Regions from separate parts of the Streptomyces sp. V2I9 genome, predicted to be linked through region 1. Evidence: riboswitches for the same ligand, from Rfam matches in the RefSeq annotation. Region 1 holds a riboswitch; each other region holds the start of a gene.
What was found. Region 1 has a riboswitch for cobalamin ahead of QFZ71_RS05215 (cobalamin biosynthesis protein). Riboswitches for the same ligand answer to the same signal wherever they lie in the genome.
Positions count from the first base shown of each region.

Region 2: linked by a shared signal. The riboswitch ahead of QFZ71_RS21065 (ribonucleoside-diphosphate reductase subunit alpha) and the one ahead of QFZ71_RS05215 (cobalamin biosynthesis protein) in region 1 are both predicted to bind cobalamin.
Region 3: linked by a shared signal. The riboswitch ahead of QFZ71_RS00915 (ABC transporter substrate-binding protein) and the one ahead of QFZ71_RS05215 (cobalamin biosynthesis protein) in region 1 are both predicted to bind cobalamin.

Region 1 covers NZ_JAUSZJ010000002.1:1,157,239-1,165,029, forward strand. Annotated here, with positions in the region: gene QFZ71_RS05200 (class II aldolase/adducin family protein) at 1-217, opposite strand, end outside; gene QFZ71_RS05205 (inorganic phosphate transporter) at 496-1,758, shown strand; gene QFZ71_RS05210 (hypothetical protein) at 1,771-1,998, shown strand; cobalamin riboswitch at 2,172-2,304, shown strand; gene QFZ71_RS05215 (cobalamin biosynthesis protein) at 2,440-3,405, shown strand; gene QFZ71_RS05220 (cobyric acid synthase) at 3,527-5,254, shown strand; gene QFZ71_RS05225 (putative cobaltochelatase) at 5,251-7,296, shown strand; gene cobO (cob(I)yrinic acid a,c-diamide adenosyltransferase) at 7,296-7,791, shown strand, end outside.
Region 2 covers NZ_JAUSZJ010000002.1:4,749,077-4,756,867, forward strand. Annotated here, with positions in the region: gene QFZ71_RS21060 (ribonucleotide-diphosphate reductase subunit beta) at 1-737, opposite strand, end outside; gene QFZ71_RS21065 (ribonucleoside-diphosphate reductase subunit alpha) at 737-3,160, opposite strand; cobalamin riboswitch at 3,297-3,433, opposite strand; gene QFZ71_RS21070 (GNAT family N-acetyltransferase) at 3,485-3,994, opposite strand; gene QFZ71_RS21075 (hypothetical protein) at 3,994-4,680, opposite strand; gene QFZ71_RS21080 (YbdD/YjiX family protein) at 4,908-5,111, opposite strand; gene QFZ71_RS21085 (carbon starvation CstA family protein) at 5,108-7,333, opposite strand; gene QFZ71_RS21090 (LuxR C-terminal-related transcriptional regulator) at 7,615-7,791, opposite strand, start outside.
Region 3 covers NZ_JAUSZJ010000002.1:198,006-205,796, forward strand. Annotated here, with positions in the region: gene QFZ71_RS00895 (adenosylcobinamide amidohydrolase) at 1-259, opposite strand, end outside; gene QFZ71_RS00900 (PRC and DUF2382 domain-containing protein) at 543-1,484, shown strand; gene QFZ71_RS00905 (ABC transporter ATP-binding protein) at 1,584-2,363, opposite strand; gene QFZ71_RS00910 (FecCD family ABC transporter permease) at 2,360-3,454, opposite strand; gene QFZ71_RS00915 (ABC transporter substrate-binding protein) at 3,451-4,497, opposite strand; cobalamin riboswitch at 4,557-4,744, opposite strand; gene QFZ71_RS00920 (beta-ketoacyl synthase) at 4,896-6,122, opposite strand; gene QFZ71_RS00925 (acyl carrier protein) at 6,119-6,394, opposite strand; gene QFZ71_RS00930 (acyl-CoA dehydrogenase) at 6,497-7,791, opposite strand, start outside.

The DNA of each region.
Region 1 (7,791 bases):
CGAGGACCTGGCGCCCCTCCGGATCGACGCCGACCGCGTCGCCGGGTCCGAGCCGGTCGTAGGGCACTCCGCTGGGGGTCACCAGGATCAGGTCACCGACGCGGGCGGACACATTGCCCGACGTGCCGACGACCAGGCCGTCCGCGGCGCTGCGGCGCGCCGTGCCGACGAGGTCCCGCCACGTGCGGTCCACGGATTCCGGGTGCTGGTGAGTCATGGGGCGAGGCTAGGCGGGAACACGCGTAACCGGAACGTCACGGGGGGACGTGACGGGGATCTCCATCAGGGGTCGAACGGCCGTTCAAAATGTTCGCCATCAAGCGGCAAAGGGCGGTCCACGCCGCGCCCCACGGACCTCGTACGACCTCTCCCGCACACAACCGGAGGCGACCCACTCCACTTGGGGTCACCGCAACGCCCTGCCCAGTTCATCTTCCGTTCACTCAGGTTGCCTACGTTCTACGAGCCACTGACGTCGAACGATTGCCTGGGTAAATGGAACACATCACGCTGCTGCTTGCGATTGTGGTCGTAACAGCTCTCGTGTTCGATTTCACGAACGGTTTCCACGACACCGCCAACGCGATGGCGACGACCATCTCGACCGGCGCACTGAAACCCAAGACAGCGGTGGCGATGTCCGCCGTTCTCAACCTGATCGGCGCGTTCCTCTCGGTGGAGGTCGCCAAGACGATCTCCGGCGGGATCGTCAACGAGGACGGCCTCAGAACAGAGGTCATCTTCGCGGCGCTCGTCGGCGCCATCCTGTGGAATCTGCTGACCTGGCTGGTCGGCCTCCCCTCCAGTTCCTCCCACGCCCTGTTCGGCGGTCTGATCGGCGCCGCGGTCATGTCGGCCGGCTGGTCCTCGATCAACGGCGGCACCGTCGTCACCAAGGTCCTGCTCCCGGCGATCGCCGCCCCCCTGGTCGCCGGCTTCGCCGCGATGCTGGCCACGCGGCTGACGTACCGGATCAACCGGAACGTCACCGACCCGAACCAGCTGAAGTCCACCGCCAAGGGCTACCGGGCCGGGCAGATCGCCTCCGCGGGGCTCGTCTCGCTCGCCCACGGCACCAACGACGCCCAGAAGACGATGGGCATCATCACCCTCGCCCTGGTCACCAGCGGTGTCCTGGCTCCCGGCTCCAACCCGCCGATGTGGGTCATCGTCTCCGCCGGCGTCGCCATCGCCCTCGGCACCTACCTCGGCGGCTGGCGCATCATCCGCACCATGGGCAAGGGCCTGACCGACCTCAAGCCGCCGCAGGGCTTCGCGGCCCAGACCAGTGCGGCCACCGTCATCCTGGCCTCCTCGCACCTCGGCTTCTCGCTCTCCACCACCCAGTCCTGCTCGGGTGCCGTGATGGGCGCGGGCCTCGGCCGCAAGGGGGGCGTGGTCCGCTGGTCCACCGCCACCCGGATGTTCGTCGCCTGGGGCCTGACGCTGCCGGCCGCCGGTCTGGTCGGCGCCGCCGCCGAGTTCCTGACCAAGCAGGGCACGTGGGGCATCGCCGTCACCGCGCTCCTGCTCGTCGGCGGCTCCTTCGCCATCTGGCTGGCCTCGCGCCGCCAGCCGGTCGACCACACCAACGTCAACGACTCGGACGGCGACGACGAGCCCCGGGGCGTCGTCACCACCGCCATGGCCGCGGTCCAGCCGCCGCCCGCCGGCGTCCCGGCCGCCGGCCTCATGACCACCATCGCGGCCCCGGCATCGGCGCCCGACGACCCGGCCCGGCCGACGGCCACGGTGTAAGGACGGATCCACATGAAAATCGACTGGGCAGCTCTCGCCTCCGTCTTCGGTGTCAGCCTCGTGGTCACCGTCGCGCTGGTCGGCCTCTTCACCCTGGGCATCGTCGCCCTCTCCAAGCTGTCGGCCCCGTCCGGCGGCGCCTCCGGCGGGTCGGCCGCGCTGGCCCGCACCAGCGCCTACGCCTGCTTCGCGGCGTGCGCGGCGGCGGTCGCGTACGGGATCTACCTGATCGTCGCCTGACCCGTCACGCGTACGCCCCCGGGCGCCCCGCATCGGCACTCCATCGGGCCGGACCCACACCTGTGTGTCCGGCCCGATGTGCGTCTGCCCACAGTGGAGCCCCGCAGGTCAACAGCGAGTTGACGGCTGTTCGCGGGGCGTGGTGGACTGCCGGAGCCATTTACGGCGACAGCAGAGGAAGCCGGTGCGAATCCGGCGCGGTCCCGCCACTGTCACCGGGGAGCACTCCCCCACACCGGACGTCACGGCTCGCGGTACGCGGGCTGGAAGGCCGGGGGAACTGCGGATCCGGGAGCCAGGAGACTCTCGTCGCCGTCACGTCGAACCAGGGCGCGGACCCTGAGTGAGGACTACGCCATGCCCGGCCGCCGTGTGCCGCATTCCGTGCCCCCGACTCCGGGCCGAGCCGCCGGAACGCCTCTCCCCGCGGCGGGCTGACCCGTGCGGGCCGATCGCGTCTTCGCGTACGGCGCCACGGCCGGGCTGATCGCCGACGCCCTCCTGGGCGATCCACGGCGGGGCCACCCCGTCGCCGGGTTCGGCCGGGCCGCCGCACGGGTGGAGTCCCTGCTGTGGCGGGACGACCGGGGCCGGGGCGCACTGCACACCCTCGTCTGCGCCGGAGGCGCCGTGGGGGCCGCCGCGCTGACCGCGCGCGCCGTCCGGACCCGCCCCGCGCTCGCCGTCGCGCTGACCGCCGCCACCGCCTGGTCCGTCGTCGGCGGTACGTCGCTGGGCCGGGAGGCCCGTGCCATCGGGGATGCGCTGACCGCCGGGGACCTGGAGGCGGCCCGGCGGCGGCTGCCGCATCTGTGCGGGCGCGATCCGCACGCCCTGGACGGTCCGGGGATCGCCCGCGCCGTCGTCGAGTCGGTCGCGGAGAACACCTCGGACGCCGTCGTGGGCGCGCTGGTGTGGGGCGCGATCGGCGGAGTGCCGGGGCTCGTCGGGTTCCGTGCGGTGAACACCCTCGACGCGATGGTCGGCCACCGGTCGCCCCGCTACCGCCGCTACGGCTGGGCCTCGGCCCGGCTGGACGACGTGGCGGGGTGGCCGGGCGCCCGGCTGACGGCCGCGCTGGCGGTGGTGGGCGGCGGGCGGCCCCTGGACGCCGTACGCGCCTGGAGGGCCGACGCGCACCGCCACCCGAGCCCGAACGCGGGGCCGGTGGAGGCCGCGTTCGCCGGGGCGCTCGGCGTACGGCTCGGCGGCACGCTGGCGTACGCGGGGCGCGTCGAGCACCGGCCGGTGCTGAACGGGGCGGCCGGGCGGGACGTGCGCGGCGCGGACATCGAACGCGCGGTGCGTCTGTCGCGCCGGGTGGGTCTGCTGGCCCTCGGGGTGTGCGTGGCGGGCCGGCTGGCGGCGGGATGCCTCCTCGCGGGGCGGAAGCGGGGACGGACGTGAGCGGTCGGGGCACGGGAACGGGACGCGCCGCGGGGACGCGCCGCGGTACGGGCACGGGGCGCCCCGAGGGGACGGGCGTGGACGGTCCGGCACGGGACGCGGTACAGGAACGGGAGCGGGCATGAGCGGTGGGCTGCTGGTCGCGGGGACCACGTCCGATGCGGGCAAGAGCGTCGTCACGGCGGGCATCTGCCGCTGGCTGGTGCGCCAGGGTGTGAAGGTCGCGCCCTTCAAGGCGCAGAACATGTCGCTGAACTCCTTCGTGACCCGCGAGGGCGCGGAGATCGGCCGGGCCCAGGCGATGCAGGCGCAGGCGGCACGGGTGGAGCCGACGGCCCTGATGAACCCGGTGCTGCTGAAGCCGGGCGGCGACCGGTCCAGTCAGGTGGTCCTGATGGGCAGGCCGGTCGGCGAGATGAGCGCGCGGGGATACCACGGGGGCCGTCAGGAGGCGCTGCTCGGCACGGTCACCGACTGCCTGGAGCAGCTCCGGTCGGCGTACGACGCGGTGATCTGCGAGGGGGCCGGTTCGCCGGCGGAGATCAACCTGCGGCGCACCGACATCGTGAACATGGGGATCGCGCGGGCCGCGGGCTTCCCCGTGCTGGTGGTCGGGGACATCGACCGGGGCGGGGTCTTCGCCTCGTTCTTCGGGACCACGGCGCTGCTGAGCCCCGAGGACCAGGCGCTGGTCGCCGGTTACCTGGTGAACAAGTTCCGGGGCGACGTCTCCCTGCTGGAGCCGGGCCTGGACATGCTGTACGGGCTGACCGGGCGGCGGACGTACGGGGTGCTCCCCTTCGCCCACGGGCTCGGCATCGACGAGGAGGACGGCCTGCGGGTCTCCCTGCGGGGTGCGGTGCGGGAGTCGGTCGTGGCTCCCCCGCACGGCGAGGACGTGCTGCGGGTCGCGGTCTGCGCGGTGCCGCTGATGTCGAACTTCACCGACGTGGACGCGCTGGCCGCCGAACCGGGCGTCGTCGTGCGGTTCGTGGACCGGGCGGAGGAGCTGGCCGACGCGGACCTGGTGGTCGTGCCGGGGACGCGCGGCACGGTGAAGGCGCTGGCCTGGCTGCGCGAGCGCGGCCTCGCGGACGCGCTGGCGCGGCGGGCGGCGGAGGGCCGGCCGGTGCTGGGGATCTGCGGCGGGTTCCAGGTGCTCGGCGAGCGGATCGAGGACGAGGTGGAGTCGCGGGCGGGGGTCGTGGACGGGCTCGGACTGCTGCCCGTACGCGTCCGCTTCGACCGGGCCAAGACGCTGGCGCGGCCGGTCGGTTCGGCGCTGGGCGAGCCGGTGGAGGGGTACGAGATCCACCACGGGGTGGCCGATGTGCGGGGCGGGGAGCCGTTCCTGGACGGATGCCGGGTGGGTGCGGTGTGGGGGACGCACTGGCACGGGTCGCTGGAGAGCGACGCGTTCCGGCGGCGGTTCCTGGCGGAGGTGGCGCGGGCCGCCGGGCGGCGGTTCGTACCGGCGCCGGACACGAGCTTCGCGGTGCTGCGCGAGGAGCAGCTGGACCGGCTCGGGGATCTGGTCGAGGAGCACGCGGACACGGACGCGTTGTGGCGGCTGATCGAAGGGGGCGCGCCCGGAGGATTGCCGTTCGTGCCGCCGGGGGCGCCCGCCCTGCCGGCGGCCGGCGGGGGCACGGGGGCGCTCGGGGTCGCGGGGGCGGGTGCACCGGAGAGCCGGGGCACGGTCCGGGACCCCGCTCCCCGGTCGCCGGAGGGATGGGGAGCGGGGAGCCCGGCGGCGGTGGGAGAGGCCCGGAAGGCCCGGGAGGACGAGAACGCCCGGTCCGCCGCGTTCGGGGTTGCTGATGTTCATGTCGACCAGGAGGCCAAGTGAGTACGCCGTATCCCTTCACCGCGATCGTCGGGCAGGACGACCTGCGGCTCGGGCTGTTGCTGAACGCGGTCAGCCCCGCTGTCGGCGGGGTCCTCGTGCGCGGGGAGAAGGGGACCGCCAAGTCCACCGCCGTGCGGGCGCTCGCCGCGCTCATGCCCGAGGTCTCCGTGGTCCCCGGCTGCCGGTTCTCCTGTGATCCCGTCTCCCCTGATCCGGCGTGTCCCGACGGGCCGCACGCGGAGGCGGCCGGTGTGTCGCGTCCGGCGCGGACCGTGGAGCTGCCCGTCGGCGCGTCGGAGGACCGGCTGGTGGGGGCGCTGGACATCGAGCGGGCGCTCTCCGAGGGCGTGAAGGCGTTCGAGCCGGGGCTGCTGGCCGACGCGCATCGCGGCATCCTCTACGTGGACGAGGTCAACCTCCTCCACGACCACCTGGTGGACCTGCTGCTGGACGCGGCGGCCATGGGCGCCTCGTACGTGGAGCGCGAGGGTGTCTCCGTACGGCATGCGGCGCGGTTCCTGCTGGTCGGGACGATGAACCCGGAAGAGGGCGAGCTGCGGCCGCAGTTGCTGGACCGGTTCGGCCTGACCGTGGAGGTCTCGGCCTCCCGCGACACCGACGAGCGGGTGGAGGTCGTACGGCGGCGGCTCGCGTACGACGACGATCCCGAGGGGTTCACGGCGCGCTGGGCCGAGGAGGAGGGCGCGCTGCGTGAGCGGATCGCCGTCGCGCGCGCCCTGCTGCCGCGGGTCGTGCTGGGCGACGGCGTGTTGCGGCAGATCGCCGCGACCTGCGCCGCGTTCGAGGTCGACGGGATGCGGGCGGACATCGTGATGGCCCGTACCGCGACCGCGCTGGCCGCCTGGGCGGGGCGCGAGGAGGTCACCGCCGACGACGTGCGGCAGGCCGCGCTGCTGGCGCTCCCCCACCGGCGCCGCCGCAACCCGTTCGACGCGCCCGGCCTGGACGAGGAGAAGCTCGACCGGACCCTGGACGAGGCCGGCGGGCCGGACGGCGGGCCGGACGACGACGATCCCGGCCCGGACGGCGGGGGTGACGGCGGCGGGGGCGGCGGTGTGCCCCCGCAGGCCGACGGCGAGGACCGTACCCCGCCGCACGCCGAGGGCGGCTCGGACGACATGCCGTCAGAGGCCCCCGGGAGCGCGCCCGACGCGCCCGGCGCCCCCGGTCGGCCCGCCGGGGGCGAGCAGCGGCCGGTGGCGTCCGCCGAGCCGTTCCGGGCGAAGATGCTCAGCGTGCCGGGGCTGGGGGAAGGCGCTGCGGGGCGGCGCTCCCGCGCCCGTACCGAGCACGGGCGCACGACCGGCGCCCGGCGGCCCGAGGGGGCACTGACCAAGCTGCACCTGGCCGCGACCGTGCGGGCCGCCGCGCCGCACCAGCGGGCGCGCGGGCGTAGCGGGCGCGGGCTCGTGGTGCGCCGGGACGATCTGCGGCAGGCGGTCCGGGAGGGGCGCGAGGGCAACCTCGTGCTGTTCGTCGTGGACGCGTCCGGGTCGATGGCCGCCCGGCAGCGGATGAGCGCGGTCAAGGGGGCCGTGCTGTCGCTGCTGCTCGACGCCTACCAGCGGCGGGACAAGGTCGGCCTGGTCACCTTCCGGGGCAAGGAGGCCGAGGTGGCGCTGCCGCCGACCTCGTCCGTGGACGCCGCCGCCGCCCGGCTGGAGTCGCTGCCGACCGGGGGCCGCACCCCGTTGGCCGCCGGGCTGCTCAAGGCCCACGACGTGCTGCGGGTGGAGCGCCTGCGCGATCCGTCGCGGCGGCCCCTGCTGGTCGTGGTCACGGACGGCCGGGCGACCGGCGGCCCGGAGCCCGTGGCGCTCGCCGGCCGGGCCGGCCGGCTGCACCGCTCGGAGGGGACGGCCTCGGTCGTCGTGGACTGCGAGTCGGGGTACGTACGCCTCGGCCTCGCCGGGGAACTCGCCCGCGAACTGGGAGGCACCGCCGTCACGCTCGACGAGCTGCGGGCCGACTCGATCGCCGGGCTCGTCAAGGACGTCACCGCAGCCGGGAGGGCCGCTTAATGCCACAGGGACAGCCGACATCGGTGCCGGACGACGGGCTCACCACCCGTCAGCGGCGCAACCGCCCGCTCCTGTTCGTCCACACGGGCATCGGGAAGGGCAAGTCGACGGCGGCCTTCGGTCTCGCGCTCCGGGCGTGGAACCAGGGGTGGCCGATCGGGGTGTTCCAGTTCGTGAAGTCGGCGAAGTGGAAGGTCGGCGAGGAGAACGCGCTCAAGGTGCTCGGCGCGAGCGGAGAGGGCGGCACGGTCGACTGGCACAAGATGGGCGAGGGCTGGTCCTGGGTCCAGCGCGACGGCCAGCTCGACAACGAGGAGAAGGCGCGCGAGGGCTGGGAGCAGGTCAAGCGCGACCTGGCGGCCGAGACGTACAAGCTGTACGTGCTGGACGAGTTCGCCTACCCGCTGCACTGGGGCTGGATCGACACCGACGAGGTCGTCGAGGTGATGCGGAACCGGCCCGGCACCCAGCACGTGGTGATCACCGGCCGCAACG
Region 2 (7,791 bases), 3.6 Mb from region 1:
GTGACCTGCTGCTGGAGCGCGTCGTCGAAGAGGTCCGGCTCCTCCTTGCGGACGGTGTCCACGACCTCGAACGCGAAGTTCATGTGCATCGTCTCGTCACGGAACACCCAGTTGGTGCCCGTGGCGAGACCGTGCAGCAGGCCGCGTGAGCGGAACCAGTACACGTAGGCGAACGCCCCGTAGAAGAACAGTCCCTCGATGCAGGCCGCGAAGCAGATCAGGTTCAGCAGGAAGCGGCGGCGGTCCGCCTTCGTCTCCAGCCGTTCGATCTTCTCGACCGAGTCCATCCACCGGAAGCAGAACTGGGCCTTCTCCCGGATCGAGGGGATCTCCTCGACCGCGTCGAACGCCGCCGCCCGGTCGTCCGGGTCGGGCAGATAGGTGTCCAGCAGCGTCAGATAGAACTGGACGTGCACGGCCTCCTCGAAGAGCTGCCGCGACAGGTACAGCCGCGCCTCGGGGGAGTTGATGTGCTTGTACAGCGTCAGCACGAGGTTGTTCGACACGATCGAGTCGCCGGTGGCGAAGAACGCCACCAGCCGGCCGATCATGTGCTGCTCGCCCGGCGACAGCTTGGCGAGGTCGGCGACGTCCGAGTGGAGGTCCACCTCCTCCACGGTCCAGGTGTTCTTGATCGCGTCCCGGTAGCGCTCGTAGAAGTCCGGGTAGCGCATGGGACGCAGGGTCAGCTCGAATCCCGGATCGAGCAGGTTCTTCTCTTCGTTCGTGGTGCTCATCACTGGCAGGCCTCGCAGGACTCGGGGTTTTCGAGGGAGCAGGCGATGGCGTCCGCGTCGGGCGCCGAAGCCTGCTGTACGGGGATGGGGGCGGCGGCCGACGCCTGGCCGGACGCGGCACGGGCGATCCGGGTCGCCGGGCGCGAACGCAGGTAGTACGTCGTCTTCAGCCCCTGCTTCCAGGCGTACGCGTACATCGAGGAGAGCTTGCCGATCGTCGGCGTCTCCAGGAACAGGTTGAGCGACTGGCTCTGGTCGAGGAACGGCGTACGGGCCGCCGCCATGTCGATCAGGCCGCGCTGCGGGATCTCCCACGCCGTGCGGTACAGCGCCCGCACGTCCTCGGGGATCCACGCGAAGCCCTGCACGGAGCCGCTGGCCTCGCGCAGCGCCTCGCGGGTGCGGGCGTCCCACACGCCGAGCTTCTTCAGTTCGTCCACCAGGTAGGCGTTGACCTGGAGGAACTCACCGCTGAGCGTCTCGCGCTTGAACAGGTTGGAGACCTGCGGCTCGATGCACTCGTACACGCCCGCGATCGAGGCGATCGTCGCGGTCGGCGCGATGGCCAGCAGCAGCGAGTTGCGCATACCGGTCTTCGCGATCCGGGAGCGCAGGGCGTCCCAGCGCTCCGGCCAGTTCAGCTCGGTGGCGTAGTGGTCGGGGTGCAGCACCCCGCGCGCCGCCCGCGTCTCGGCCCAGGCCGGCAACGGGCCCGACCGCTCCGCGAGGTCGCAGGACGCCTCGTACGCGGCGAGCATGATGCGCTCGGAGATCTTCGTGGAGAGCGCGCGGGCCTCGGGGGAGTCGAAGGGCAGGCGCAGCTGGAAGAAGACGTCCTGGAGGCCCATCGCGCCCAGACCGACCGGCCGCCAGCGGGAGTTGGAGTTCCCCGCCTGCTCGGTCGGGTAGAAGTTGATGTCGACGACCCGGTCCAGGAAGGTCACGGCGGTGCGGACCGTGGAGTCCAGGCGCTCCCAGTCGATCGAGCCGTCCGCCACGAACGCGCCCAGGTTGACCGAGCCCAGGTTGCAGACGGCCGTCTCGCCGTCGTTCGTGACCTCCAGGATCTCCGTGCACAGGTTCGAGGAGTGCACGACCCGGCCCGGCTCGGCGGTCTGGTTCGCGGTCCGGTTGGAGGCGTCCTTGAACGTCATCCACCCCTGCCCGGTCTGCGCGAGGGTCCGCATCATCCGGCCGTACAGCTCACGCGCCGGCATCGCCTTGCGGGCCAGCCCCGCGGCCTCGGCCGCCCGGTAGGCGGCGTCGAACGCGTCGCCCCACAGATCGACCAGCTCGGGCACGTCCGCCGGGGAGAACAGCGACCACTCGGTGTCCGCCTCGACCCGGCGCATGAACTCGTCCGGGATCCAGTGCGCCAGGTTCAGGTTGTGCGTACGCCGCTGGTCCTCGCCGGTGTTGTCGCGCAGCTCCAGGAACTCCTCGATGTCCGCGTGCCAGGTCTCCAGGTAGACGGCCGCGGCGCCCTTGCGCCGGCCCCCCTGGTTCACCGCGGCCACCGAGGCGTCCAGCGTCTTGAGGAACGGCACGATGCCGTTGGAGTGCCCGTTGGTGCCCCGGATCAGCGAACCCCTGGCGCGGATGCGGGAGTACGACAGACCGATGCCGCCCGCGTGCTTCGAGAGCCGTGCCACCTGGTGGTAGCGGTCGTAGATCGAGTCCAGCTCGTCCTTGGGCGAGTCCAGCAGATAGCAGGAGGACATCTGCGGGTGCCGGGTGCCGGAGTTGAAGAGCGTGGGGGAGGAGGGGAGGTAGTCCAGCTTGCTCATCAGCCCGTAGAGCGCGGCGACCTCGTCCAGCGCCCGCGCCGACTCGTCCTCGGCGAGGCCCGCCGCCACCCGCAGCATGAAGTGCTGCGGGACCTCGATCACCTGGCGGGTGTGCGGGTGGCGCAGCAGATAGCGGCTGTGCAGCGTACGGAGACCGAAGTAGCCGAAGCGGTCGTCCGCGCCCTCGGCCAGCGCCCGCTCGACCAGCTCGTCCAGCGCCTTCGCGTGCAGCTCGACGAAGGCGGCGGTGCGGTCCGCGATCAGGCCCTCGCGGTGCCCGACGACGACCGAGGCGGAGAAGGACGTCGCGCCCTGGCCCGCGGCCTCGTCCGCGATCGTACGGGTCAGCAGCCGGGCGGCGAGCCGGGAGTACGCCGGGTCCTCGGAGATCAGCCCCGCGGCGGCCTCGGTGGCCAGCGAGCGCAGCTCGGCCTCGTCGGAGCGGGCGTTGCGCCCGCGCAGCGCGGCGGCGGCGACCCGGCCGGGGTCGGTGTCGGGAAGATCGACGGTGAGATCGGTCAGGGTCCGCAGCAGCGCGGTACCGGGTCCGTCGTTCGGGGTGTTCCCGGCCGTGGCCGACACCGGGGGCACTGCGGATTCGGTGGCTGAAACCGGATCGGCGGGCGCGATGGTCACAGGGCTTTCCCTCGCTCGGCAGGGGCCTGCGGAGGGCGGAGAAGCCGGGCAGCGCGAAACCCGGGGTCGGGGCAGCGCAGCTGACGGCGTCCACCGGCCCATCCGCGAGGCCCGGACGTCTGGCGCCCGGTTCGGTCGAGCCGGACGCGCTGTCGACAGGTCTTCGGACTTGCGGGTGCGCAGAAGCGCACTGATCACACCGTTGCGGGACAGTTCCGGATTCGCACCGGATTCCCCTGCGGCGACAGCGAGGTCGAGCATACATGTGGGGGCAGCCGGATGATGTGGCCCCCACATGTTGTGTCGCGGCGATGTCCTTCGCGCCTAGGAAGACGCCTCCAGGTCCAGCCGGAACGTCATGAGCCGTAGGCCCGGCACCGGCTCCCAGTCCCGCTCGGGGGTCCGCAGAAAGCCCAGCCGGCGGTAGATCCTCCGGGCCGGGAACATGGCCGGCTGCGTCGACAGCACCAGCGCCCGGACCCCGTCGGCGGACCGGGCCCGCTCGATGCAGGCCCGCACCAGCGCCTCGCCCGCGCCCCGCCCGCGCCCCGCGCGGGCCACCGCCAGCATCCGGAACTCGGCCTCGTCCGGACCGGCGATGTCGCACCACGGAGCACCCGGCGGGACGTACGTCACCCCGCCGAGCACCGCCCCCTCCGGGGCCACCGCGACGAGGACCTCCGCCTCGGCCGCCCGCTGCTCCACCGCCCGCAGCTTCAGCAGGTACGGGTCCCGCGGACCGTCCAGCAGGCCGTCGCCCAGATACGCCTCGGCGATGATCTCGCCGAGAACGGCGTGTTCGGCGGGGTCGGCCACCCTGACCGTCACCTTCATCAACCACTCGTTCCCACGTCGTTGTCGGGGGCGCCGTCCCCCACCGGCGGCAGGTCGCCGCGCTCGACCGGCCGCTCGGCGGAGTCCGGGCCGGCGGGCGGCAGGACCTCGTCGAGTTCGCGGTCGTCGGCCCGGTGGGCGGCCAGGGCCGCCGCCCGCAGCGTCGCCCGGTCCACCTCCTGGCGTGTTCCGCTCAACGTCACCACGAGGCCGCCCTGTTCGCGCGCGTACGCGTGCCCCGACTCCGTGGCGCTGTACCACTGTCCGCCGTCCCGCTCGCAGGTCGCGGGGGGCTTCCGGCCGGCCGGGTGGGCGGCGGCGTCCGTGCAGTCGGCCACGGCGTGCGGGCGGCGCTCCACCGACAGCTGGATGCGGCCGCCGTCCGGCGAGGTGTAGGCGCTGCCGAACCCGTCGTCGCCGAGCACCCCGACCGACCGGCGGGCCAGGGCGAAGCCGTCGGCCTCGGTCACCCACACATGCTCCGGGACGGTCCGCGCGGCCCGCGCCCGCGCCTCCAGCTCCGCCCGGTCGGGCGCCGGGACGGCCGAACCGCTCGGGTCCGCCGCCCGCGCGTCGGGCGGCGGCTCGGTGCCGCAGCCCGCCGAGGCGGCCAGGGCCACTGCCGGCGCCGCCGGGGTGATGGTGCGGACGAGCCGGAACCGGGGCCGCCGGGAACGCGAGGTCATGCGCACATCCTTGCGTACGGTGAGGGCTCCGTGTGCCGGGAAGGCGAACGACGGGAAGGCACCGGAAGGACGGCCGGGCCCGGCGGGCAGTGGAAAGGCCGGCGGGCAGCGGACCGCCGGGCGACCGGAAGGCCGGCGGGCGACTGAAAGGCCGCCGGGCCGCCGCCCGCCCCATCGGGGGAGGGGCGACGGCCCGTGAGCGAGGGCCTGGTGACCGGCCGTCGGGCTCAGCAGCAGCGGAAGCCCTCGCGGGGGTCCGCCTCGCGGGCGTCCATGCGTGCGCGCTCGAAGGCGCGGCGGGACAGGACGGGCGCGTCCGGATCGTGTGCGCGGGCGTGCGCCACGTACCGGTCGTAGACCGACTCGCCGGTCACCTCGCGGACGTACCAGCGGATCCGCCCGGCCAGCCGTCGTACATCCGCGACCGTCATGTCCGGCTCCCCGTTCCCGCCGCCTCCTTGCGCAGGCCGCCCTCGGGGCCGACACCGGCGGCGGCCAGTTCGGCCTTCTCCTCCTTGGTCGCGAAGAGCGAGGCGGGGGCGACGAGCCGGGACTCGACGAACGGCGTCTCGTGGAGCTTGACGCTCTCCGGATCGCGGATGGCCTGGTAGCAGACCCTCGCGGCGTCCACGAGCACCACGATGATGAGGAGCGCGAAGAGCGCGCTCAGCACCCCGTCGACGGTGGAGTTGGTGACGACGGTCCGCATGTCGTCCATGGTCTTCGCCGGGGGCAGCACCTCGCCCGCGTCGATGCCCGCCTGATACTTGTCACGCTGGGCGAAGAACCCGATCTTCACGTCGTCGGAGAAGATCTTCTGCCAGCTCGCGGTGAGCGTGACCGCCACGTCCCAGGCGAGCGGGACCGCGGTGACCCACGCCCACTTCAGGCGGCCGGACTTGACGAGCAGGGTGGTGCAGACGGCGAGCGCGACGGCCGCCAGCAGCTGGTTGGCGATGCCGAAGAGCGGGAAGAGCTGGTTGATGCCGCCCAGCGGGTCGTGCACGCCGACCCAGAGGAAGTAGCCCCAGCCGCCGACCACGACGGCGCTGGCGAACCAGACCCCCGGCTTCCAGCTGACCTCGCGGAACGGCTTGTAGACGTTGCCCAGCATGTCCTGGAGCATGAAGCGCCCCACCCGGGTGCCGGCGTCCACGGTGGTGAGGATGAAGAGCGCCTCGAACATGATGGCGAAGTGGTACCAGAACGCCTTCATCGCGGTCCCGCCGACCACCGCGGAGAAGATCTCCGCCATGCCGAGCGCGAACGTCGGCGCGCCCCCGGTCCGGGAGAGCAGGCTCGCCTCCTCGACGTCCTTGGCGGCCTGCGCCAGGGCGTCCGGGGAGATCGTGAACCCGAAGTTCGCCACGGCCTGGGAGGCGGACTGGACGCTGTCGCCGATCACGCCGGCGGGCGCGTTGATGGCGAAGTAGAGACCGGGGTCGATGATGCAGGCGGCGATCATCGCCATGATCGCCACGAACGACTCGACCAGCATGGCGCCGTAGCCGATCATCCGGATCTGCGTCTCCTTCTGGACCATCTTCGGCGTGGTGCCGGAGGAGACCAGGGAGTGGAAGCCGGAGAGCGCGCCGCAGGCGATGGTGATGAAGACGAAGGGGAACATCGAACCGGCGAAGACCGGGCCCGAGCCGCTGGAGGCGAAGTCGGTGACCGCGGGCATCTTCAGGGTCGGCAGGGCGACGACCACGCCCAGGGCCAGCAGCCCGATCGTGCCGACCTTCATGAAGGTGGAGAGGTAGTCGCGCGGGGCCAGCAGCAGCCAGACGGGGAGCACGGAGGCGAGGAACCCGTACACGATCATCCAGATGACCAGCGTGCCCGGCTCCAGCGTGAAGAAGTCCGCCCACGACGACTCGGCGACCCAGCCGCCCGAGACGATCGCGAGGAGCAGCAGCGCGACGCCGATGAGGGAGACCTCGCTGACCTTGCCGGGCCGCAGGATGCGCAGGTAGACGCCCATGAAGAGGGCGATCGGGATCGTCATGCCGATGGAGAAGACGCCCCACGGCGAGTGCGCGAGCGCGTTCACGATGACCAGCGCGAGGACCGCGAGCAGGATGATCATGATGATGAAGACCGCGACCAGGGCGGCGATCCCGCCGACCGGCCCTATCTCGTCGCGCGCCATCTGACCGAGCGAACGGCCGTTGCGGCGGGTGGAGAAGAAGAGCGTCACCATGTCCTGGACGGCCCCGGCGAAGATGACGCCGACGACGAGCCAGATCGTGCCGGGCAGATAGCCCATCTGCGCGGCGAGCACCGGGCCGACCAGCGGCCCCGCCCCGGCGATGGCGGCGAAGTGGTGGCCGAACAGGACGCGGCGGTCGGTGGGATGGAAGTCGACGCCGTTGTCCAGCCGTTCGGCGGGGGTCGCGCGGTTCTTGTCGGCCTTCAGGACCCGGTTGGCGATGAACCGGGAGTAGAAGCGGTACGCGATGGCGTACGAACCGAGGGCCGCCGCCAGCATCCAGGCGGCGGAGACCTCCTCGCCCCGTGAGAGCGCGAGGGTGGCCCAGCCGACGGCGCCGGCCAGAGCGACCAGACTCCAGACGACCACGGACTTCGGGGAGATGCCCCGCTTCCCCGGTACCTGTGGGGAAGATGGTGCTGATGTGGGCGCTTCCGCCATGTGGGTGACTCCGTCCCCTCGCTGATCACCGGTTGCGTGGGCAGGAAATCTATGGGACGCGTCCGGCCAGCGTCACCCCCTGTCCGCATTGCGGTCCGGCTACGGTGATGTTTCGCAACGGGGCACGGGCAGGGCGGCGAGTCGGTTCACCTCAGGCACGGGCAGCGCGGCGCGTCGGTTCACCCGGGGGGTGTCCGGCGTGGAAGGGGCGGCTGTCCGGGCGGGCCGGCCGGCGAGCGGCGGCACCGCCTTCGGCCGGGGAGACCTCCTCCCGCCGCCGGTCAGACCCAGCCCCGGCGGGCCGCCTCGGCGCCCGCCTGGAATCTGCTGCGGGCCTGCATCCGGGCCGTCAGCTCCGCGTTCATCCGGCGCACGGTGCGCAGGGACACCCCCAGGCGGCGTGCGGCGGTCGCGTCCGTGTGCCCCTTCGCCAGCACGGACAGCAACTCGTCCTCCTG
Region 3 (7,791 bases), 960 kb from region 1:
CGGTGAGCCCTTCCGCGGCAGCGATCTCGGCGAGGTGGCGGTCCGGGTCGAGGCGCGGATAGCCGCCGGGGACCTGGGCGTTGAGAACCCAGGACCGGGGACCGATGCCGCCGCCGAGGACCGCGCTGCTGCAGACCCGGAAGCCCGGCCCCAGCCGCCACAGCAGGTGGTGGAGGCGGTGCCCGTCCTCGTGCCGGTCGTGGAGTTCCGCGCGCGGTCCGCCGCGTCGGGCGGGCGGCCGGAGGCGTACGGAGGAGATGGCGCACCCCTGGTGGCTCGGCGGTTCGGTGGTGGTCCGCGCTCCGGCGGCCCTGATCCGCCGATCCTACGCGGAGCCCGGCCGTTCACCCGATCGGCGTAACGCGTTGCGGGGCGGTTCGATCCCGGCCGTGGGAAGGCCCACGGCCGGGAGCGCGCTTTCGGGGTCTCGATCCGGGCGGGCGGCCGGTTGCACCGGCCATGCGGGTGGGGCGCGATGGAATCCGGACGCGCCACCTCTGGTGGAGCCACCCACAGGGCGTGCCCGAGAGGAGGAATCGGTTATGGGAGCCGCTGACGGTTTCACGGATTCCGGAGAGCTCGACGGTCTGACCGTGTACGACAACGACGGTGAGAAGGTCGGCAGCGTGGGCCGGGTGTACGTCGACGACGACACCGGCAAGCCCGACTGGGTCACGGTCAAGACCGGCCTGTTCGGCATGAAGGAGAGTTTCGTTCCGCTCGCCGGAGCCCGTCGGGTGGGCTCCGACCTGCACGTCGCCCATCCCAAGGAGAGCGTCAAGGACGCGCCCCGGGTGGACGCGGACGCGCACCTCTCCGTGGCCGAGGAGGAGGAGCTGTACCGGCACTACGGCCTGGCCAGGAAGTCCGGCAACCTCGGCGGGGAGCGGTCGCAGGGCATGGACGCGCCGACCGCCGCCGGAACCGGGGCGATGGGCGCCGCGGGGACGAAGGGAGCCGCGGGCATGACGGGAGCGGGAGCGGGCAAGCACCGCGACACGGACGCCTCCACCACGGCACGCCCGCTGGCGGGCGCCGGGGCTGGGACGTCCCGCGCGGCCGGCATGAGCGGCAAGGAGGAGCTGATCCGCTCCGAGGAGCAGCTGCACGTCGGCACCGAGGAGTACGAGAGCGGCCGGGCCCGGCTGCACAAGTACGTGGTGACCGAGGAGGTCACCCGGTCGGTGCCCGTCTCCCACGAAGAGGTCCGCGTGGTCCGCGAACCGCTCCGTCCCGGTGACAGGACCGCCGGGACCACGGACTTCGGCGAGCAGGACGTCGAGGTCACGCTGCACGCGGAACGCGCCACCGTACGCAAGGAGACCGTGCCGGTGGAGCGGGTCCGGCTGGAGACCGACCGGGTGACCGAGCAGAAGGAGGTCTCCGCCGAGGTCCGCAAGGAGAGGATCGACTACGCGGACGGGACGGACACGGGCACCGGCAAGGACGCCGGCGGCGAGTTCGGCCAGGGGCGACGCCGCTGACCGGACCTCCTCGGTGGCCGACAGGCCGCTCCCATGTCCTCGGCCGCCGGGCGGGCCCGCAACGGGTCCGCCCGGCGGGCTGTCCGGTGTCGTTCGCGATCAGCGGCGGGGCAGAAAACGTACCGAGGGGCGGCCGTCGGGACCGTCCGGGGTGACGACCGCCCGCACTCCGTAGACGTCCCTGATGAGCCCCTCGGTGATGACCTCGGCCGGGGTGCCTCCGGCGACGACCCGGCCGGCCTTCATCACGGTGATCCGGTCGCAGAACATCGCGGCCAGGTTCAGGTCGTGCAGCGCGACGACGCTGGTGACGGGGAGGTCGGCGACCAGGGTGAGCAGGTCCAGCTGGTGCTGGATGTCGAGGTGGTTCGTCGGCTCGTCCAGGAGGAGTTCGCGGGGCCGCTGGGCGAGGGCGCGGGCGATCTGGACGCGCTGGCGTTCGCCGCCGGACAGGGTGTGCCAGGACTGCCCGGCGCGATCCGTGAGCCCGGTGCGCCGCAGCGCGTCGGCGACGGCGTCCTCGTCGGTGCGGTCCGGGGCGGACCAGGCGCGCCGGTGCGGGATGCGGCCGAGGCGGACGACGTCCAGGACGCTGAGGTCGACGTGGGTGACCGCGTGCTGGTCGACGACGGCGATCCGGCGGGCGACGGTGCGGCGGCCGAGACCGGCGAGGGGGTCGCCGTCCAGGGTGACGACACCGGTGTCCGGGGCGAGGAGGCCCGCGAGGATCCGCAGCAGGGTGGACTTGCCGGAGCCGTTGGGGCCGAGGAGCCCGACGGTGGAGCCGGGCGGCGGGGTGATGGCGACGCCGTCGAGGATGAGCCGGCCGCCCGCCTCCCGGCCGACGCGCTCGGCGCGCAGGCCCGTGGAAGCGCTCATGAGGTGCTCCGGGTGCGGTACAGGACGAGGACGAAGGCGGGGACGCCGATCAGCGCGGTGACGACGCCGACCGGTACCTCCTGCGGGTCGAGGACGGTCCGGGCGAGGGTGTCGACCCAGACCAGGAAGACCGCCCCGGCGAGCGCGGTGACCGGGAGGAGTCGCCGGTGCCCGGAGCCGGTGAGGGCGCGGGCGGCGTGCGGCAGGACCAGGCCGACGAAGCCGATCGCCCCGGCGGCGCTGACCAGGGCGGCGGTCAGCAGGGCGGTGGTGCACAGCAGCACGGTCCGGGTGCGGGCGACGTTCACGCCGAGCGCGGCGGCGGCGTCCTGCCCGAAGGCGAAGGCGTCGAGCGTGCGGGCGTGGGCCAGGCAGATCACCAGGCAGACGGCGAGCACGGCGGAGCACAGGGCGACCTCGCTCCAGCCGACGCCGCTGAGCGAGCCGAGGAGCCAGAACAGCACCCCGCGGGTCTGCTCGGCGTCGGCGGAGGTCATCACGACGAAGGAGGTGAGGGCGGAGAAGAGCTGCATCGCGGCGACGCCGGAGAGGACGACGCGGTCGGTGGAGCCGCCGAGGGTGTGGCTGAGCGACAGCACCAGGGCGAAGGAGAGGAGAGCCCCGGTGAACGCCCCGGCCGACAGCGACACCGCTCCCCCGCCGACCCCGAGGACGACCACCACGACCGCCCCGGTGGAGGCGCCGGAGGAGACGCCGAGGACGAAGGGGTCGGCGAGCGGATTGCGCAGCAGCGACTGCATCACCGTGCCGCACACCGCGAGTCCGGCGCCGCACACGGCGGCGAGGAGGGTGCGCGGCATGCGGAGGTTCCAGACGATGCCGTCCCGGATCGGGCTGAGGTCACTCGCGCCGAGCCCGAGGTGCGCGGCGACGGTGGAGCGGACGTCGGGGACGGAGATCCGGGCGGGCCCGATGGTGACGGCGACCGCGACGGAGGCCAGGAGGAGGAGCAGGCCGCCTCCCCAGAGCAGCACGGCGAGCGGAGCACCGATCCGTGCGGGGCCGTCGGGGTGGGTGGCGGCGGGCGGCGCGTCGGCCCGCTCTTCGGCCGCACGGCTGTCCGCGCTCACTCCGCGAGCCCGAAGTCGCGCAGTCCGGCCGCGACGCGCTCCAGTCCCTCGACGGTCCGGATGGTGGGGTTCATGGCCTGGCCGCTGAGGAGTACGTAGCGGCGGTTCCTGACGGCGTCCATCGTCTTCGTGACCGGGTCGGACTCCAGGAACTCGATCTTCTTCCGGGCGCTCTCGGCGGTCTGCGTCGTGCGGCTGAGGTCGCCGATGACCAGGACGTCGGGGTTGCGGTCGGCGACGGTCTCCCAGTTGATCTGGGGCCATTCGTCGCGGGTGTCGTCGAAGACGTTCTTGGCCCCGAGTTCCCTGGTGATGACGCCGGGCGCGCCGCAGCAGCCCGCGAGGTAGGGGGCCTTGGAGTCGGAGAACCAGTAGAGGAGGGAGGTACCGGAGGCGTCGATGCCGTCGGTGGCCTCGTCCACGCGGGTGCGGAGCTTCTTCACCAGGGCGTCGCCGCGTTCGGGAACGTCGAACACCTGGGCCAGTTCGCGTACTTCGGTGTAGACGCTGTCCATCGTCAGGGGTGCGGTGCGGGCTCCGTCGCCGCCGCCGCTGTTGTCCTTGCCGACGCAGTCGGCGGGCGAGATGTAGGTCGGGACGCCCAGCTTCTCGAACTGTTCGCGCGGGGCGACGCCGCCCTTGGCGAGGGTCGAGGCGAACGAGGCGGAGAGGAAGTCGGGCTCCTTGTCGAGGACCTTCTCCGAGGACGGCCGGTTCTCCGCTATCCGCTCGACGCCCGCGTTGGCCTTCTCCAGCCCCTTCATCACCGGGTCGCTCCAGGTGGCGGTACCGGCGAGCCGGTCGGCGAGGCCGAGGGAGAGCAGGATCTCGGTCGAACCCTGGTCGACGGAGACGGCCCGCTCGGGCGGGGCCTGCACGGTGACGGTGCGTCCGCAGTTCTCGAGCGTGAGCGGGAACCCGGCGGTCCTGCCGCTCTCGTCGCTCCTGCCGGGTCCCTGGCCGCCGCAGGCGGTCAGCGTGAGCAGGCCCGCCGCGAACAGGGCGGCGGTACGTATCGGGGCGGAGGTGGCTGTGGGCAGCACGAAGGACCTCGGTGTCTCTGGGCCCTGTCGCGGAGCCCGTCGTACGGTTCCCGCGCCCGGGTACGGGCGCGGGCGCCAGCAGGTCTTCGGACTCGGGTTCGTCCGGGCGGGACGCCTTCCCGGAGCGCGGGTGCGCTCCAGTGGCCGTGGCCCCGCCCGTCCCCCTCACCGCTGCGCGTCAGTTCCGGGTTCGCACCGGATTCCCTGACCCCGTCGCTGGGGTTCGACTGGCCCCGGCAAGCTATCACGCGCCTTCGCCCGGACCAGGGACGGTGCGACCAGCCGGTGCGCGGGGCCGGTGCGGCGTGGGATCGGCCCGCCGCACCGGCCCGTGGAGGGCTCCGCCGGGGTGCCGGAACCCGTGGTTCACCCGGTCCGAGCGGCACGGAATCCCGAGGTCAGGGGGCGGCCTGGAGGGCGATCACCGCGTTCTGGCCGCCGAAGCCGAAGGAATGGCTGACGGCCCGCCGTACGGGTGTCACGCGCGGGGCCTTGGTGACGCAGTCGATGTCGAATCCGGGCTCGGGGGCGTCCAGGTTCGCGATCGGCGGGATCACCCCGTGCTGGAGCGTGAGAATCGTCAGGCCCGCCTCGATGGCGCCGGCCGCTCCCATGCAGTGGCCCAGGACGCCCTTGGGGGCGGTGACGGGCGGCCGGTGCGGGTAGGCCCGGCTGATGAGCGCGGCTTCGGTGGCGTCGTTGAGGGGGGTCGACGTCCCGTGCGCGTTGACGTGGTCGACGTCTCCGGCCTGCCAGCCCGCGTCGCGCAGCGCCGCGTCGACGGCTTCCCGCGCGACCGCCCCGGAAGGGTGGGGGCTGGTGGGGTGGTGGGCGTCCGTGGTGGCGCCCGTGCCGGCGATCAGCGCTCGAGGGGCGGCTCCTCTGGACCGGGCGTCCTCGGCCCGTTCCAGGACCATGACGGCGGCGCCCTCGCCCATGACGAGCCCGGCCCGGTCGGCGGCGAAGGGGCGGCAGAGCCGGGCGGGGTCGCCGTCCCGCGGTGCCGCCGCGCCGGAGCGGCCGAAGCCGGTCATGGCGACCGGGAAGACGATCGACTCGGTGGCCCCGGCGATGGCGATGTCGCAGTGGCCGAGCGTCAGCATGTCCCGTGCGACCGAGAGCGCGGTCACCCCCGACGAACAGGCCGTGCAGGGGGCGAGGCTGGGGCCGGTGGCCTTCATGTCGATGGCGATCTCGGCCGCGGGCATGCTCGGGATGGTCAGCAGGATGCCCGAGGGAGAGGTGGCCTCGGGGCCTCGCCGGTCCAGCGCGACGGCCTGTTCGGTGAGCCCGGCGGATCCTCCGCTGCTGGTGCCGACGACGACGGCGACCCGGGCGCCGTCCCACTGCGCGGGGTCGAGCCCGGCGTCGGCGACCGCCTCGCGGGCGGCCAGGAGGGCGAACTTGACGTACCGGCCCATCCGGAAGGCGGTCCGGCCGCCGACGGCGTCGTCGAGGTCGATGCCGGAGACCGTGCAGGCGAAGTCGACCGCGCAGCCCCGGAGTTCGGGAACGGTCGCGGCGGGCGAGACGCCGGCGCGGACTCCGTCCCAGGTGGTGTCGGTGGTGTGGCCGACCGGGGTGATCATTCCCAGCCCGGTGACGGCGATGGCGGGTCGCTTCATCGGGTGTTGCTCACCGGCACCGTCGCTTCGGCCTCCATGCTGCCGACGGCCGCGTCGATGTACGCGGTGATGTCGGCCAGCGTGGCGTCCTTGTAGAGCTTCTCGGAGTCGGCGGTGACGCCCAGGGTCTCCTTGATGATGACGGCGAACTCGGCGACCGCGAGGGAGTCCATCTCCAGGCTGTCCATGGTGGACTCCGGCAGGACCTCGGCGGCGGGCACCTTGAACGTCCCGGTCAGCACCTCGGTGATCTTGGGGTGGATGGTCGTCATGGTGATTCCTCTCGTCGGCGTTCGTTGGGTGGAGCGGTTTGCTGCCGGGGGTGGGGAACGCGATGGCCCACCGCCCGAAATAACTGGATGAAGATATTCCGGTTACGCCTTCGGGTGAACCGATTCGTCAGCGCTCACCTGCGGCTTCTCGAACCATCGGGCGAGCACCGACGCGGTCCCCCAATACGCCATCAGCACCCCTCGGGTACCGAGCGCCGCGACCTTCTCCCGCAGCGGTCGCCTCCTGCTGCCGCAGACGGGCCGGCGGAACTCCCCCGCCCGGCTGCGGGCTCCGGCCCTGCGGCCCCGGTGCCAGGGGCCCTCGGGGTCGTCGTAGACGTCGGCGTAGCGGGGGCCGGCGATGGGCCAGTCCGACATCAGGCGCTCGGGAAGCGCGAAGGTCGCCACCAGCGAGGGGGTGTGCTCGGCCACCACGGCGACCGCCTCCTCCATCGCGTCGGGGAGCGAGGTGACCTGATCGGCGGTCAGCCGTCCGGCGGCGAGCAGGTCACCGCTGTTGCGGTCGATCCACCGGAGCGCGAAGAGCCGCCGCAGCTCGGTGAGGCGTTCGCGCGCCTCGCCCTCGGGCAGCCGGGCCGCGGCCTCGGCGTACGCCTCGTCCGCCTGCCGGTAGGCGTGGGCCTCGACACCGCGCAGCGCGGCCGGGGAGGCGGCGTTCCAGCGGCCGAGCGGGTCGCCGGGCGGGGCGGCGCTCATCCGCGCGCGGGCACGGGCGAACCAGAGGTCCTCCACCGCCCCGAACAGGCTGCCGAGGAAGGCGGGGTCTCCCGGGTCTCCGGGGCCGTCGCCCTCGACGGCCTCCCGTTCGGTGGCGCTGAACAGCATCTCGGCGGCGGCCTTGGCGTGCACGGCGAGGTTGTCGCCCTCGGCGGTGATGGCGCCCTCGATGCCGGTGAACAGCTCGGTCATCCCGTTGTTCTCCAACAGCCCCTGGGCGCCGCAGCGCTCACGGCATTCGACGATGACGTCACGCGCCCGCCAGGTGATCCACCCCTTGGCGACGGCGACCAGGCGCTCCGCCTCGTCCCGGTCGGCCTCCGGGGCCGACTCCCAGCGGTCCAGGGCCCTGCGGTGCAGCAGGCTCATCGCGTAGACGGTGGCCATCGCCCCGGCCAGCGGCCCGTGGTGGGTGCGGTGCGCGTACACCGGGACCTGCCGGGCGGCGCGGGACGCGGAGATCATCCGGTGTCCGGCGTACCGGACGGCGATGGCCAGGGTGACCCGCGCGGAGCCGACCGCGCAGGCGCTCATGGAGAGCTTGCCGGGGGTGACCCGCCCGATGGAGGCGAGGAACCGCCTTCTGCGGTTGGGTACGTCACTGCGGAACCGGCCGTCGTCGCCGATCCGCCCCTGCTGCCCGGCGAGCAGCGCCCCGC